3 regions of the Ureibacillus sp. FSL E2-3493 genome follow, and region 2 is predicted to be linked to each of the others. Evidence: predicted binding sites of a transcription regulator. Region 2 holds the regulator's gene; each other region holds the start of a gene.
The links. The regulator LexA, encoded in region 2, represses DNA repair genes until DNA is damaged. The targets are predictions, from matches to a motif close to CGAACATATGTTCG.

Region 1 (6,098 bases), 370 kb from region 2:
AAAGGTAAAGTCATCATCGTTGGACGACGATTATGAATTGCAATCATATTAAAATTATAATTTATTTGCAGTTCAGTCGATTTATATAAATAGTTTAATATACCTTGACCTTGTACATCCTTTTTCAGTTCAATGACAATACGAAGTCCAGTACGATCAGACTCATCTCGAATATCTGCAATACCTTCTAAACGTTTATCGATTCGCTGCTCATCTATTTTTTTCACTAAATTCGCTTTATTTACTTCATAAGGCAGTTCTGTAATGACGATTTGTTCTTTACCGCCTTTAATAGGCTCAACAGTTGCTTTAGCACGAACAATAATTTTGCCCTTTCCTGTTTCATAGGCCTTTTTAATACCTTCAACCCCTTGGATGATACCTCCTGTAGGGAAATCAGGACCTTTAATAACAGTCATTAGATCATCTACAGTACAGTTAGGCTTATCAAGTCGCATCAAAACAGCATCTAAGGATTCTGTTAAGTTATGGGGCGGGATATCCGTTGCATAACCGGCGGAAATCCCAGTTGAGCCGTTTACAAGAAGGTTTGGAAATCTTGCAGGTAAAACGGTCGGTTCCATATCTTGATCATCAAAATTTGGAATAAATTCAACCGTTTGTTTATTAATATCTCGAAGCATTTCTGCAGCTATTGCTGATAAACGAGCTTCAGTATAACGCATGGCAGCAGGTGGGTCACCATCAACGGAACCGTTATTCCCATGCATTTCAATTAACATATGGCGCATTTTCCAATCTTGACTTAAACGCACCATGGCATCATATACGGAAGAATCACCGTGGGGATGGAAATTACCAATAACATGACCGACCGTTTTTGCTGATTTTCTAAACGGTTTATCATTCGTATTTCCTTCATTAAACATCGCAAATAAAATACGGCGCTGTACCGGTTTCAGTCCGTCCCGAGCATCAGGTAATGCGCGGTCTTGGATAATATATTTACTATAACGACCGAACCGATCGCCCATCACTTCCTCTAGCGGTAATTCTTGAAATCGTTCGGTTGCCGTCATACTTCTAGTTCCTCCTCATGTTGGATGAATTCACTATCTAAAATATTCAAATCATCCTCCATACCAAAATCTACATTTGTTTCAATCCACTTACGACGTGGTTCAACTTTATCTCCCATTAATGTAGTCACACGACGTTCAGCCCTTGCTGCATCGTCAATTGTTACTCGGATTAATGTTCTTGTTTCAGGGTTCATTGTTGTATCCCATAATTGGTCTGCATTCATTTCCCCTAGTCCTTTATATCGTTGTAGCATGTACCCTTTTCCTACTTTATCAATGGCAGATTGTAACTCTTTTTCTGTCCATGCATATTCAATGACTTCTTTTTTGCCAGTTCCTTTTGATACTTTATAAAGTGGTGGTAAAGCAATATACACTTTTCCAGCATCGATTAACGGTCTCATATATTTATAAAAGAAAGTTAAAAGCAGTACTTGGATATGTGCTCCATCCGTATCGGCATCGGTCATAATAATAATTTTGTCGTAAGCAGCATCTTCTACATTAAAATCTGCCCCAACACCAGCGCCTATTGTATGGATTATTGTTGAAATTTCTTCGTTTTTCATAATATCGGATAGTTTTGCTTTTTCAGTGTTAATAACTTTTCCTCGTAAAGGTAATATCGCTTGAAATGAGCGGTCACGTCCTTGTTTCGCAGAACCTCCTGCAGAGTCACCTTCCACAAGGTATAATTCATTTCTTTTAGCATTACGTGATTGGGCAGGTGTTAACTTTCCAGATAAGATTGTACTGGACTTTTTCTTTTTACCTGTACGTGCATCTTCTCTAGCTTTACGAGCAGCTTCACGTGCTTGTTGAGCGCGGATAGCTTTACGAACAAGGGAAGCGGATAATTCTGCATTTTCTTCTAACACGTAGAGCATTTTTTCAGATACAACACTTTCAACAGCGGAACGTGCTTCCATCGTACCGAGTTTACTTTTCGTTTGACCTTCAAATTGTAATAGATGCTCTGGGATACGAACTGAAACAACCGCAGAAAGACCTTCTCGGATATCCGTACCTTCAAGATTTTTTTCCTTTTCCTTTAGTAATCCTACTTTTCGTGCGTATTCATTAAATACACGTGTCATTGCAGATTTTGCCCCTGTTTCATGGGTACCGCCATCACGAGTTCGCACGTTGTTTACAAAGGATAAAATCGTTTCTGTATAGCCATCATTGAACTGAAACGCAAATTCGACTTCTATATCATCCTGTGTACCTTCTACGTATTTAACAGGATGTAACACATCCTTTTCTTCATTTAAATAAGAAACAAAGGCTTCAATCCCGTTTTCGTAAAAATAAACGTCCGATTTCCCTTCACCACGTTCGTCAATCAATTCAATTTTTAATCCTTTTAATAAAAAGGCTGACTCACGTAGACGTTCTGCTAACGTATCGTAATTATATTTCGTAACAGAGAAAATCTCTTTATCCGGTAAGAAATGAACATTCGTTCCTGTTTCTTTTGTCTTCCCAATTACTTCAAGGGTTGTAACCGGTTTCCCTCCATTTTCGAATCGTTGACGATAAATTTGACCATCACGGTAGATTGTTACTTCTAAATAGGCAGATAGAGCATTTACAACGGAAGAACCTACTCCGTGTAAACCACCACTTGTTTTGTAACCACCTTGTCCAAACTTACCTCCAGCGTGTAGTATCGTAAAAATAACTTCAGGCGTAGGTTTGCCCATCTTGTGCATACCTGTAGGCATTCCTCGACCGAAATCTCGAACACTTATAGATCCATCTTCATGGATTTTTACGATGATATGTGATCCAAATCCAGCGAGTGCTTCATCCACTGCGTTATCGACTATTTCATATACTAAGTGATGAAGGCCTCGACCATCTGTGGATCCAATATACATCCCTGGTCTTTTACGAACCGCTTCTAATCCTTCTAATACTTGAATGGCATCGTCATCATATGCGATCCCTGGCTGATTTATTGCCAAATCAAATCCCCTCCAAAATACAAACATCCGTTCTCTATCTTTTTTCAATCGTACTGACAAAAGCAAATTATGTCAAATGTCATAAGCTTATTTATTGTATCAAACTACTATCAATCTATACAAACAAACTTCAATTGAAATTATTTTAACGATATTTTGACAAATGAGTAAAGAAAAATCTATAGAGTAAAACTATTCATGATAAATTTTCTTTTTCCTTCTTATAAATCCATTTTCTTTCAAAATATTTTGTTATGATTAAGTATAATCCCTTTTATATAACTTGGAAATATATCTTCCGCATATAATAAAAAAGGTGTAATATTATGATTACAACTATTAGTACCAACTATTAATTTTGAAAGGAACAAGCTATGATTAATGCAATTATTTTAATTTGTGCTTATGTAATCGGGTCAATTCCTTCTGGCCTATGGATTGGCAAAATTTTTTATAAAACAGATATAAGAGAACATGGTAGTGGAAATTTAGGAGCAACCAACTCTTTTCGAGTATTAGGTAAGAAAGCAGGAACCGTTGTAACAATCCTTGATATATTAAAAGGTACTGCGGCAACATTACTTCCACTTATCCCTTACTTTAATGATTCGACGATTCATCCTTTAATTTTAGGAGCTATTGCAGTTGTAGGACATATGTTCCCACTCTTTGCAGGATTCCGTGGAGGAAAAGCGGTTGCAACATCTGGTGGTGTTTTATTAGGCTATGCTTGGCCGTTGTTTATCATTTTAGTGTTAGGTTTTTTAATTGCATTAAAAATTACAAAGATTGTTAGCCTCTCTTCAATGCTCGTATCAATCATTGCGCTTATTTATAGCATTATTTATGTGATTGTTACAGGAGATGTATCCTTACTGATTTTAGTCATCATTTTAACAGCATTTATTTTCTACCGTCATCGTGCCAATATTAAACGGATTAAAGAAGGTACTGAGCCAAAAGTAAAATGGATTTAATTAGCTTTTTACCTTATCTGAAAGGATAAAGAAGATGAATATTAAAATTTCTGAAGATGCATTACAGTGGTTTCAAGAAGAAATGGAAGCAAAAGAGGGGGACTATATTCGTTTTTATTCAAGATATGGAGGTTCTTCCCCATTCCACGAAGGTTTTTCCATTGGAATGAATCGTGAGGAGCCTCATGATATTGGAGCAGAAGTGATTGTACAAGGCATTCATTTCTATATCGAAAAGGATGATCTATGGTTCTTTAATGAACATGACCTATTTGTTGAAGTCAATAAAGAATTGGAAGAATTACAATATAGTTATTTGAAGTGAAAATTGCCATTCGATTATAAGTACACAAATTTTGGACCATGGGTAAAAAATCACTCATGGTCTTTTATTGCCCTTCAGAAACTTCTAGTTGTTCTACTTTGTAGATAGGAGGGTTCGATTCTAAAATTTCACTATACCAAATTTTTACTTTTTGGCTGGACTGAACCTGTTTAACAATCGATTTATTTTTAAAACTTAAAAATAATACTTCATCATATTTATTTAATAATTCATTTAAAGATAATTCTTTATCTTCGTATTGAAAATTTGAATCTTGAATTAATAAGTTTTTTCCTGAATTTTTTTCAAATAGAATGATTCCTTCTTCACTAGTACTATTTAGTACAATCTCTTCACTATTAATCCCCGATTCCGGACTACGGGAATTGTCACAGCTAATTAATAGAAATCAAACAAAAAACGACAAAAAAATCATACGAAATTTGATTTCCATAAGCCCACCTTCCTTCGAAACTTTCTAAATCGATTTGTTCACGGAAAAAGTAATTTAGTTTTAAGATTTTACTGACTATTTCCCTTCCATTTTATCATCTTTTCTAAAAGATACGTTAGAGTCCTCAAAAAAATAAACCCTTACGGATTGTTCGTAAGGGTTAAAAAATATTATTCATGCAACATGTTTCTTGCTTCTTGTATGTCTTTAACGGGTTTATGACAAGAATAGTTTTCACAAATATAGATCCAAGCCTTGTCCTCTCCCCTTTTATAATTGTTAATAAAGGGAGCAATCGACGCCAATTCATCGGTTTTCTTATTTACTAAATAAGTAATTTCCGGATAAAACTCCTGCAATAATTCGTCGACAAATAGTAGTTGATCATCGGATATCTCCCCTAAAATAACGATTTCCTTCCTTTTCATTAGCGTTGTTAAAAAAGCCATTAACATATAGGTATGACCCATCGGATAATTCTGAATCGAATAAGAAAAGGCAGAAAATATTTTATTTACTCTGTCTTCCAAATGGGCATTTCCTGTAAACCGCGCAAGTTTTAACATTTGCAAAGCAGCTACACTGTTTCCGGAAGGTAATGCCGAGTCATATACTTCTTTTTGACGAATTAATAAATCTTCTGCATCCTTTCCATAAAAGAAAAAGCCGCCCTTTTCATCATCCCAAAATAGTTCAATCATTTGATTAGTTACCCTTTGAGCTTTCAATAAATAATTTACATCGAATGTTGCCTCGTAAAGTTCAATATAAGCCCACAATAAATAAGCATAGTCATCAATAACACCAAGTTCTTTCACTTCTCCATCCCGGTACCGAATCATTAATCGGCCAGAAAGGAATAAATTTGATTCAATAAAATCAATAGCTTTTATAGCTTTCGTTAAATATTCCTTTTCTTGAAAAACACGAGAAGCCTTCGCTAATGCAGCGATCATTAGCCCGTTCCAAGAAGTAATGATTTTATCATCCTTATGTGGAGGAATTCGTTTTTTTCGATGTTCAAATAGGATTGTCCGCGCTTTTTCTAAACGTGCTAACAATTCTTCTATATTCATACCATTTTGTTCAGCTAACTGGGGTAAAGACACTTCAATTAAATTTGGAATGTTTTTACCTTCAAAGTTGCCATCTTCGGTAATACCATAGGCTGCACAATATAATGTACCAAGCTGACCCCCTAATAGAGTTAAGATTTCTTCATAACTCCACACATAATATTTACCTTCTTCTCCTTCTGAATCTGCATCTTCAGCAGAATAAAAGCCACCTTCTGGAGAGGTTAAATCCCTTAGCACATATCGAATCGTA
Region 2 (6,098 bases):
TTCTCGTGCTAATTATTGTTCTTATACAGTTTAGACAAGATTTTCTAATAAAACAATCCTATTCATAGACATTTTAGAATTATGTCATACTTTATTTAAATATGTCACATTAGTATCTTCTTTAATTCAGTTTATTTCGTTGAATTTCTTTAATTTTATCTGGTGTAACGTCATTTCCATCCGCATCATAGATTTGTACATTTTCGATTGTATTACGGAAAGAAGAACGGAATGATTCTAAATACTCTTTTCTAAGGGAAGTACGCTCTTTTGCCTCAGCTTCCGTTAATTTACCCTCTTTCGCCTTTTTTGACAGCTCATTAATACGAGCAATTTTTTCTTTTGATAACATCCTTTTCTCACCTTTCTATCTCAACCATTTAGCAATATGAAATATAAATCATCATAATAAATACTTACTATTATTTTAAACGCTAAACGAAGATATTCAATACTTCAAAGGTAAGGAAAAATGGAGAGAAGCGCAAGTAAAACACCTTTGCAAAATAATAACTATTTGTTAATCAAACATTTTATATTCCCTAACTTTGTTTCATTTAATACAAAAAAGTAAGCACCCTTTTAAGATGCTTAGATTGTCTATTCTATATTAAATTACTAATTAAAACTTGAGACCGTATCCCCTTGTATCGGTTCTTTCCCATCATGAAAACGAATTCGAATAGACTTCCCTTTTGTGAAATCTACAGTATCCATCACTTGGAAGTGTAAATGGGGTTCAGAAGAATTTCCTGAATTTCCACATAAACCGATAAATTGCCCAGCAGAGACAATTTCTCCTTCTTGAACTTGAATAGAGTGTTGTTTTAAGTGAGCAAGCATACTATATTCTTTATGTTTGTGTTCGATAATGACACAATTACCTTCCGGAACATCCGGATTCATTTCCCCAGGGACATTATCTTCTATACCATTTATAATTTTCACGACTTTCCCATCAGCTGGAGCAAGTATTTCTTGATTAAAAGCGTAATAATTTTCATTTTTCGATGGGTTCTCTTTATAAGTTTTGTTATTTTGAACTTGAACTAAATCGTAAGCATATCGTTGGCTCTCATAGACATAATGATAATTGATAAACTCATTTAAACCACCCCAAAAAACAAACCATTCCCCTTTAATCGGCATATCGTAACGATTCTTTGTTAATCGTTTATCTGTTTTCGGATAGATGACGTATGGTTTCAAAATAAGTCTTTGAATTATACCCGTTTCATCGAAGGAAACGGAAATTGCTTTTTCCTCTCGCTCATCTAACCAAACATAATGAATGGAATCTAACATATTGGTACGAAACTCAATGTGGTAACTAGTTACACCTTCATTAAATGAACGGGCTAATTCTGTAAACTGCTCAATGGAAATTAAGTTTTGAAATTCCTCAGTCGTTTGTCGATAAATCGTTTCATATTCTCCTGAGTGAAAATAAGTACCAAACTCCTCGGGCGTAATAACTTTAAACATTTCCACCACTCCACCTCCGTCATTTTGTTAGAACTTTCTATATTAATAGATACGAACAAATTGTAAAAACGTTTCAATTTCTTCTGTTTATAAACATTCATTTACTGCAGTTAGACTTCTAGATTTAAATATAAAATGGGACAAGTTCCACAGAACATGCCCCACCTATTATTTAACTAGTCCTCAAGTTCTTCCATATACTCAGTATATCGTCGGTGCACTGTCGCTTTACTTACTTGGAAGCCTAATCCTCTTAGCGTTGATGCAATTTCATGAAATGTTAGCCCCTTATTTCGTAGGTTAACAATTTCTTCGATTGGTACATCGATCCGTTCTCGTCCTTCGTGTAAATGACGATTTTTAATATTTTTTTCTGGTCGATATCCATTTTCAACCGCCCGTTTCATTCCTCTTTTAATTTTAGCGTTATGTATTTTCCGTTGATATTCCTCTACAATCGCTAAAATTTCTAGCAACATCGTATCCATTTCATTTAAAGAAAGGGGCCCGGCATTATTTAATGAATAAACGATTGTCCCATTTTTTTGAAGCAAATGTAAAACTGCCATTCGTGCATTACCACGTCCTAAACGTGTTTCGTCTTGAACAAATAAAGCAGGTACATTGTTTTCTTTTATATAGTTTAACATTTCAAGAAGCCCTTCCCGTTCTACTTCATATCCACTATGCTGATCTTGAAATGCTCGCAATACTTGATAATTCATTTTTTCAGCATAGTTGCGTAATTCTTCTTCTTGACGAACCAAGGACGTTTCTTGCGTATTTTTTTCTGTACTTACCCGTGTATAGATGACGGCTTTGTTATTTTTACTCATTTATTTTTAATCGCTACCTCTACTGAATGAAGATCGTCTTCATTCTCTATTTTTGCCATATAAACGCTATCTTCATTAACCAATATCGTTAAATCATGGCCTGCAACAATGTTTTCTCCAATAAGATTGTTTTCATTTTTAACTTTTTGGATCCACTCTTGTTTAGTCATTTTACCACGATATTGTTCTGCTAACGTCCATAGAGTATCACCGTGTTGAATTTCAATTTGTTCGTATGTTATATCGCCATTGTCTGTAATCAATAAAATTGCTCCCATAACGAAGAAAGCGACGAATAATACTACAATATAGCTGTTTTTTTGTAACCATTTCATAACTCTCAACCTCTTTTCGAATGTTTGTTCGGAATGTATGTTCTTAATTTAATACGAACACATGTTTTTGTCAACACTATTTTCGAACCTATGTTTGCTTTTTTGTTCTATCACTGATATACTATATGTAATTAATAGAGATACATATTCACTTAAAGAGGTGAGAGAATTGAAAAAAATATCAAAAAGACAGGAAGATATTTTAGCATTCATAAAAGAAGAAGTTCGCACGAAAGGATATCCACCATCGGTTCGTGAAATTGGCGAAGCGGTAGGTCTAGCATCCAGTTCCACTGTGCATGGGCATTTAGCTCGTTTAGAAAGTAAAGGACTTATCCGACGCGACCCTACAAAACCGCGCGCTATTGAAATTTTAGATGGGGAAACGGATACCGTTCAAAAACAATCCGTCGTACATGTTCCTCTTGTAGGGAAAGTAACAGCTGGTTTGCCAATAACTGCAATTGAAAATATTGAAGAATATTTCCCACTACCAGATACTTATGGTACGAGCGAAGAAAAATTATTTATGTTAGAAGTAATGGGTGAATCCATGATTGAAGCAGGTATTTTAGATGGAGATTACGTAGTCGTAAAACAAACTTCTACTGCGAATAATGGAGATATCGTCGTTGCTATGACAGAAGATGATGAAGCAACTGTAAAACGCTTCTTTAAAGAAAAAACTCATTTCCGCTTACAGCCTGAAAATTCTAGCATGGATCCAATTCTAGTGAACCAAGTGAGCATATTAGGTAAAGTAGTAGGCTTATATCGTCGAATTCATTAAAAAAGGTTGTCTCGTAGTCTAATCGACTGAGGGACAACCTTGTTTCGTATATTGATTATAGTTTCATTAATACGAACACGAACAATTAATTTGTTTTACTACTCGCATCAATAAAGGCTTTAAATAATTTTTGAGAATGTTCTTCTTGTGTAACTGCCATTTCTTCAGGGTGCCACTGAACCCCTATACAAAATGGATAATCTTTTAACTCTATCGCTTCAATAATTCCATCCGTTGCCTTTGCGGAAATCGAAAAAGAATCTGGAACATTTTTAACTGACTGGTGATGGAAAGAGTTTACGGCAATTTTTTCTTTACCTATGATTTGGTGCAAATGACTATTTGACTTTATTTCAATATAGTGGGATGGTACATATCTACTTGCCTTTTGTTGATGAAGGATGGGCGTAGATTCATATTGGGAATTGATATCTTGATAAAGATTTCCTCCCATTGCGATATTCAACAATTGGATTCCACGACAAATACCGAAAATCGGTATTTTTCTTTCTAAAGCGACTTTAGTAAGTGCCATCTCCATTTGATCCCTTTCTAACATCACATGCCCTAAGTTTAAATGAGGCTCTTCATGAAAATAATGAGGGTGAACATCTACCCCACCTGTTAGTAATAAGCCATCGATTTTTGTAATAAATTGGACCGCATCTTTTTCTACACCAAAGGGTAGCACAAATGGAATGCCACCTGCGTTTAAAATCGACTTCACATACGCTTCATTTATACAATACTGTCCATTGCTCTCCGTCATTGTCACACCAATAATCGGTTTCATCTAAGCACCTCCAGAATCAATCTATTACAAATAAAACTGTTATAGAATATTCTAGATAGGGTTAATTATCTCCTTTAAAAGGATTTATCTTTTCTGTTAAAGTACCTTCAAAATAAATAGATTAATTTACATTTAGACTTTGAACGAACATATAAATAGCGCCTACAAAAACACGCGGGCGCTATTAGATGATTAAGTAAAAGTGTAGCTATCAGCTATGTTTTAAACTATTAAAAAATCTAAGTTAAACTCTTAATATAATGGATTTTTTAAAAAAGTTTCTAAATCCATTTTTAAATTTTGCTTTACATCTTCATTTTCACAGTAGGTCGCATATGTTTTATAATATTTTATTAGCCCTTCATACATGGCTTTCATAAATGCTTTCTTTGGTAAGATAAAATCTTTACGAAATTCTAAGTCGTTAGGAAAAACTGATAATTCAAGTTGGGAGGGATTTTTTTTATCAGTGTTTAAAGAGATTGCTATTATTTCACCTTCAGGATGAAATACGTTAGCATATCCTTTTTCAAATGTTTCTTTTAATAAACTTTGGTAAGTTGCCCAAACATGGTCAATTAAAGAAAATATTGTTTGGCCAAAAATTTCACGACCGTTATATGTTACTTGAACGAACCCTCTAAATGGATATGGTGATTCTTCTATACTTGGGTTCATTAGCTTTCGAAGAATTTCTTCATTCTCCGGTTCATCAAATACATAGAAATTTTTCTCAATTTCATTTATTGGTTGTGGATCACTAAGCCAAGTGTCATAGCTTACCCAGGTTTTTACATTAAACAAGCATAATTCTCCTTCCTAATAAGGATTAACATAAGTTTTTTTAGGATAAATCTGTGTAACCCTTTTTGTGGTTCCATTAACCCTAATAACATAAGTTATATTATTATAAGTATAGTTAAATTGTTTAAATCCACTAGATGGTAACTTACTAGCATTTTGTTTTAAACCATTTAAAATAATTGTATCTAAACGTTGTATTGTCATTCCTTGATAAAAAAATGTTTGACTTGTTTTTCCCGGTGCCCAACTTCCATTCCAATGATTCATTGAATGGCGTTCTAAAAAATGTTTCATATCTGTTTTGGTAACACTGTAAGTTCTACCATTTGCTTTCACACTCTTTGTAGTATAATTCTTAACTGCATTTGCCGCAGCATTTTTAGGAGCAGGTACTAAAGTTTTAATAGTATTACCTGCTGAATTTTTTAAAATTGCTCTTGATACACCACTTATTATAGCTCTTGTAGCAATAACAGCAATTAATCCACATGGAGGTCCACACATAGGTTGAATGTCTGGGATATAAGAAAATTCCGTTTCTTCTAATGCTAGTTCAGGATATATAATGTTATGTTTTGGTTTTTGTACCTCTAATTCTGATTCGACAAACTTAGTATTAATATCAATTGCTTTAATAGAATTATCCTTTATTTCTCCATCTGAAAATGTATTTGCACTGGAGTGGATAGGTTCGATTAAACTAAATATAAGGGTTATTACAGTTAATATGGAAATACTTTTTTTAAAGTTCATTTCATTAATCTCCCATTGATTATTAGTAGTATTAATGACATGTCAATTTTTTACACTCGAGCTATTTTTAGTCTAACATCCATTTACTGACATTATAACATTTATACAAAATTTACCATTAAATTATATCAAATTAGAACACGTTCTCATGGTTCCAATTTATATTTAAGTTAAAGAACTAAAGTATATTAAGCTGTTTCTTTTAAACTATAAAACCAGATTTTCAGAGCAAGCTTTAGTTTGGAGTAATCTTTAACTATAGTGGAACTAACTAACAATTATATTTTATTAACCGTACTAAA
Region 3 (6,098 bases), 630 kb from region 2:
AAATACCCCTCTATTGAATTCTCCATCACTTAGCGGAGATGTTTTTACTTCAATCATGTTGTTCGCCTACTCACTTTTAAATTTTCTTTCTAACTGTAACATTAATTTGCATATTAGTAACGAATTTTTCATTTTAAAACTTCTTTATAAACTTTTTTGTTGCATTAAACTTCCCAACAGACGAATAGGCACATTCCCCTTTTTTATTGTTACACGCCTTCTTTTTAGAATATTCCTTTCAGTCAATATTATTTATTTTTCTAACAAAAAAGTGCAAATCCCTTTGATTTGCACTTCTGTCTTATTTATGAAATTGCTTTTAATTTTCTGTTTAATTTTTCTAGCATATCAATTGTCATTTTTTCTAAATTATACTGAGCTTTAAAGCCCCATTCTTCTACTGCCGCTGAAGAATCAATGGAGTTTGGCCAGCTATCTGCAATCGCTTGACGAGTAGGATCTACGTCATAGTCCATTTCAAATGTTGGAATATGCTTTTTAATCTCCGCTGCAATTTGCGAAGGCTCGAAGCTCATTGCAGTTATGTTAAAGGCGTTACGATGTTTTAATTTTGAGCCGTCTGCTTCCATTAAATCTACAATCGCTTGCAATGCATCTGGCATATACATCATGTCCATATAGGTACCCTCTGCAATGTATGAGGTGTAGCGACCATTCTCAACCGCTTTATAATAAATATCTACTGCATAATCCGTTGTACCGCCACCAGGAGGAGTTGCATATGAAATTAACCCTGGGAATCGAACACCACGCGTATCTACTCCATAACGAGTAAAGTAATAATCACATAATAGCTCCCCGGCTACTTTGTTTACGCCATACATCGTCGTAGGGCGTTGGAGCGTATCTTGCGGAGTATTATCCTTAGGTGTTGATGGACCAAACGCTCCAATGGAACTTGGTGTGAAAAATTGCAAATTTAACTCCCGTGCTACTTCAAGGGCGTTCATTAACCCACCCATATTTAAATTCCATGCAAACTGGGGATTTTTCTCTGCTGTTGCAGAAAGTAATGCAGCCATATGAATCATCGTATCCGCACCGAATTGTTTTGAAAGCTCATACATTCGGTTCTCATCAGTTACATCTAACACTTCAAAAGGACCATTAACGTCCTTTTCTTTACGGATATCCGTAGCTAAAACGTTGTCTTTTCCATATATATCTCGTAATTTTACAATAAGTTCTGATCCAATTTGACCCAATGCACCCGTGACAATAATTTTTTTCATATATATGCACCCTCCTCTGATGATAAACAAATGTACACTCCGAAAATACAATAAAACGTTGTTATATCAATGTTTTTGGCGATTTTTATTATAACCCGTTCACTTATAAAAGACAATACTTAATTGTTTGTCTTTTTTAAATATTTGTTCTCCATAGCATATGCAACTTCTTTAAGAGATGTAAAAAAGCTAACCAAATCCATACGAGTCCTACCTAACGAATGATTTCGGTAAGATTCTGAATCGGTTAGCTTTTATTTTATTTAATCAACAGAAGAATAGGTAATCGAAAAAATCGAATAAAAGGGAAATTTACGACCATCCTCAAAAGACAACGTCCCTTTCGTTACATTAAAAGCGGAAATAATGCCTGTTGCTTTAAAAATATGATTGTCTTCCCAAAGGCCTAATTCCACTTCCGCTTTATTATGATAGGCAATTTGCAGTTGCTCACTAAGTTCCTGCAATGCCCATTCGTCTAATTCGGGTTTTTTAACGTAATCATCCTTCTCATGCCATTCTCGTAATAATTCCACGTGTTCTGGCAGCATCATTGCGTTCCATTTAATATTTCCACGGTCTCGAATCATCATCTTCACCTCTTGTCATAAAATGTTCGTGACCTACTCTCTAACACCACTTTATTTTTTATGACCACCTACTAACTGGGCCCGTTTAACGGCTGTTCCTGCTTCTGTATAAGAAACGGCACGTAGAACTGCTGTAGAGCCATGCTTTGACCGTAAATAGTCCATTGTTGCACCTAGTTTTCGTTTTCTCCATTTCCTATCATCAAACAAACTTAGCTGCATGGAGTTTTCGGATTCTAACTTCGAAATGCTTAAAGAAATTTGCCTTACCGGGCGTTCTGCATAATGTTCATCGAGCAATTGCTCACATACTTTATAAATTTTCATCGTGTCGTTCGTTGGCTCGTCAATCGTCCGTGCTCGATGAAAACCACCTCCGAAAGCATCTTTACTATAACTAACCCCAAGGGAAATCGTTCTTCCAACTTGATACGCTTCCCTTGCTCTTCTTGCCACGTCCTCACACATTTCGAGAATGACAGCAAGAATTTCACTACGACTTCGATAATCCCGCATTAGCACTTGCCCTTTCCCAAAACTAATTTGCCCTTGTGCTAACGGTGCACCAAGCGGGGATAAATCAATTCCCCATGCATGATAGTAAAGCTGATTACCCATAATACCAAAACAATCTTCTAATGTTTTTAAATCGGTATTAGCTAAATCACCTACTGTAAAAATTCCCATATTATTTAACGTACGTTCTGTTCTGCGACCGATTCCCCACATTTCTGAAAGGGGGGATAAGGGCCAAAGTTTTGTAGGAACGTCTTCGTATGTCCATTTGGCAAAATCTTTCTTTTTCCCTTCTAAATCTAGTGCAAGTTTTGCCATTAACATATTAGGTCCCATTCCAACGGCGCTTGGTATTTGAAATTGTCGATAAATACTTTCTTGAATAAATTTAGCTGTTTCTTCTGGTGGTCCCCACAGTTTTTCAGTGCCACTAAGATCAACAAAGCTTTCATCGATGCTATAAACGTGAATTGCTTCCTTTGGAACAAATTGATTAATTAAATTCGTAATTTCCATCGACATTTGCACGAAAAATTCCATTTTCGGTTCAAATAATCGAATATCAGGATGTTTTGGAATTTCAAAAAGACGAGAGCCTGTTTTAATACCAAACCGTTTCTTCATCGGTGGTGATGCAGCAAGCACAATACTTCCCTTTTGCTGGAAGTTCCCTATAACCGCAATCGGTACTTTAAGGGGATCAAGATTTTCAAGCATCGCCATACAACTGGCATAAAAGCATCGCATATCGATACAAATAATCGGTCGATTCGGTGCATGTTCGTACTTTTCCAATGAATTTGTCTCATCCGCTTCTCTATCCTTCAACCCATGCATCACTACACCTCCAATTTATCTATTATTAATATATACGAACATTCGTTCTTATATTCATTTTAAAATGAGATAATTGAGACGACAAGAGGAAGTATATGGAAGATACTGAAAGGCGCTAGTGGAATATATTTCTTTCACCTTAAAGCGAGAGTGCTGAAACACGGTTTACTACAAAGATGCTAAGTTACTATTTTTATCCCACAAGTCACTCCCCTCTCCCCATCACTTATTGAAATGAAGATGATTGAAATGCAATGATTATATATAATAGAAATATATATAAGGGAGAAATGCATAATCAGCAAGTGAAAGAATAAAACTTAGAATAAAAGAGATACCTGAAAAAAATCGGATATTCTATTTGCAAACATTGAAAATACATAACGGTATCCACTTTAAGAAATGACCATTATCGCTAGTCAACTTCCTAATTAGTTACACGAGTTATAGAGGAATATACTAAGGGAAGGAATAGAATAAATATTTTTTGAAAATTAATTGTATCGACAATAACTGATAAAATCCCCTCTTTATTGGAAAAAAACGAATAAATTTGATAGGCTTAAAGAGTTGTCAACTTTTTTAATCATATTAAAAATCGTGAAAACTTTTTGAAGAAAGGAATTTAGGATGAAGAAAATTTCAAATGTTTTTTGGATTTCCGTTGCGATTGTTCTCGCAGCAGTTATATTCGGTGTTGCCGCCCCAAAGAGTTTTGAAGAAGCAACAGGAAATTTACAAGCATTTCTTACGTCGGCATTTGGATGGTATTATTTAATTTTGGTTACAATCATTGTAATTTTTTGTGTTTTTCTTATATTCAGCCCTGTTGGAGCGATAAAATTAGGAAAACCTGATGAGAAACCTGAATTTTCAAGACCCTCCTGGTTTGCCATGTTATTTAGTGCAGGTATGGGGATTGGCCTTGTCTTCTGGGGAGCAGCAGAACCGCTTTCCCATTTTATGGACCCCCCACTAGCTGAACCAGAAACAAATTCAGCATATAAAGAAGCGATGAGATACACATTTTTCCATTGGGGGATTCATGCATGGGGAATATATGCAATAGTGGCGTTAGCATTAGCTTACTTCAATTTCCGTAAGGGAGAACCCGGTCTCATTTCCGCTACATTAAAACCAGTCTTAGGAAAAAAAGCAATGGAAGGCACTTTTGGAACAGTAGTAGACGTTTTAGCTGTTGTCGCAACTGTTGTTGGTGTTGCAACAACTCTAGGATTTGGTGCAACACAAATTAATGGAGGGTTATCTTATTTATTAGGGATACCTAATAATTTTACCATTCAATTTATTATCATAGCTGTTGTTACCGTTCTATTCATCATCTCAGCATCAACTGGATTAGGTAAAGGAATCAAGATTTTAAGTAACACAAATATGTTTGTGGCAATTGCATTATTAGTTTTAATGTTTATCGCGGGACCTACAATCCTCATCTTAAACATGTTTACTGATTCACTCGGTGGCTATATACAAAACATAATTCAAATGAGCTTCCGTATCGCACCACTTAATGAAGAGCATCGTTCTTGGATTAATGACTGGACAATCTTCTATTGGGCATGGTGGATTTCATGGGCGCCATTTGTTGGTATTTTTATCGCCCGTGTATCAAGAGGTAGAACGATACGAGAATTTGTCGTAGGGGTTTTATTACTTCCAGCTCTCGTAAGCTTTATATGGTTCTCTGTGTTTGGAACATCAGCAATCGAGGTTCAAAAAGCTGTAAATATAGACATCTCTCAATTGGCTACTGAAGAAGTTTTATTTGCCATTTTTAATGAATCATCTTGGTCGTTCATTCTATCTGTCGTAGCAATTGTACTTGTTAGTACATTTTTCATTACATCTGCTGATTCCGCAACATTTGTGCTTGGTATGCAAACAACATACGGATCACTTATACCACCTACTAGTGTAAAATTAACGTGGGGTATTGCACAGTCGACTGTAGCTATAGTTCTTTTATATAGTGGAGGACTACAAGCACTACAAAATACATTGGTTATAGCAGCTTTTCCATTTTCCATAATTATTATTTTAATGATGGTTTCACTTTATCGATCTTTAGCAAAAGATAAAAAAGAACTCGGATTGTTTCACAAACCAAAACCACGGAAAAAACCGGAAAATCTAGAACAGTAAAATGGAAAAGGCTGTCCGAAAAGGGCTGTGCTAGAGAATGTAGTACCAGGTAATACTAAACAATTGCACGAACATACACTACTTCAGTAACAATGAAACACTTTGGTAAACTGAAGAGTAGATTAAACAATAAATTTAAAAAGGATGCCCCTAGTGCGTAAACTTAAGGGCATCCTTTTTGATTAAATAATTTCTGTAAAGAAACATGTTTTCATATGCTGAATAAATGTTTCACCTAAATCTGTAAATGTTGCAACACCTTGTTTATGAATGGCTGTTTTAAATCCTTCTGCATCGGCTCCTGCTACTGTTAAAAAATCACAAATATCTGTGCAAACGCCTACGACATGGACTTTTTCAACATTGAGAGCTTTTAGCTTTTCAGCTAAGCCCGTTTTAAAGAAAGCGTTGTAATTTGTTTTTGGTTGATAAATAACATTTGGATGGGATTCATGTTCTTTAAACCATGTCATTAAATCCCCATAAAGTTCCTGTCCTTTTGTTCCAATTACATTATGCGGAGACCATAGTTCAAAATTCGGATCATTTTCCTCATGGGCATCCATAGCTACTACCACAACTTGGTCATTATGTAAAAATTCCGTTGCCTTATTAATAATATAAGGTACTATTTCTTGAGCCGGTTTTCCAGCTGTTAAACTCCCGTCGTCCGAAACAAAGTCGTTGCTCATATCTACTATAATGAGTGCTTCTTTTGACATTTCTCTTCCCCCTAAAC

Region 1: a site for LexA is predicted at 3,034-3,047, ahead of parE (DNA topoisomerase IV subunit B). Genes of this name have one in related genera too.
Region 3: a site for LexA is predicted at 3,232-3,245, ahead of MHH69_RS03545 (Y-family DNA polymerase). Genes of this name have one in related genera too.

The regions. Positions count from the first base shown of each region.
Region 1 is NZ_JBBOPK010000001.1:1,642,559-1,648,656, forward strand. Features, by position in the region: gene parC (DNA topoisomerase IV subunit A) at 1-1,040, opposite strand, end outside; gene parE (DNA topoisomerase IV subunit B) at 1,037-3,013, opposite strand; gene plsY (glycerol-3-phosphate 1-O-acyltransferase PlsY) at 3,388-3,990, shown strand; gene MHH69_RS08370 (HesB/YadR/YfhF family protein) at 4,025-4,315, shown strand; gene MHH69_RS19325 (DUF3221 domain-containing protein) at 4,380-4,715, opposite strand; gene MHH69_RS08375 (thioredoxin domain-containing protein) at 4,940-6,098, opposite strand, start outside.
Region 2 is NZ_JBBOPK010000001.1:1,273,503-1,279,600, reverse strand. Features, by position in the region: gene MHH69_RS06495 (DUF896 domain-containing protein) at 122-352, opposite strand; gene MHH69_RS06490 (M23 family metallopeptidase) at 619-1,485, opposite strand; gene MHH69_RS06485 (YneB family resolvase-like protein) at 1,662-2,321, opposite strand; gene yneA (cell division suppressor protein YneA) at 2,318-2,656, opposite strand; gene lexA (transcriptional repressor LexA) at 2,826-3,446, shown strand; gene MHH69_RS06470 (gamma-glutamyl-gamma-aminobutyrate hydrolase family protein) at 3,532-4,239, opposite strand; gene MHH69_RS06465 (hypothetical protein) at 4,492-5,043, opposite strand; gene MHH69_RS06460 (hypothetical protein) at 5,059-5,796, opposite strand.
Region 3 is NZ_JBBOPK010000001.1:646,875-652,972, reverse strand. Features, by position in the region: gene MHH69_RS03560 (SET domain-containing protein) at 1-57, opposite strand, end outside; gene MHH69_RS03555 (L-threonine 3-dehydrogenase) at 306-1,253, opposite strand; gene MHH69_RS03550 (YolD-like family protein) at 1,517-1,843, opposite strand; gene MHH69_RS03545 (Y-family DNA polymerase) at 1,895-3,196, opposite strand; gene MHH69_RS03540 (glycine betaine uptake BCCT transporter) at 3,827-5,359, shown strand; gene MHH69_RS03535 (cysteine hydrolase family protein) at 5,542-6,081, opposite strand.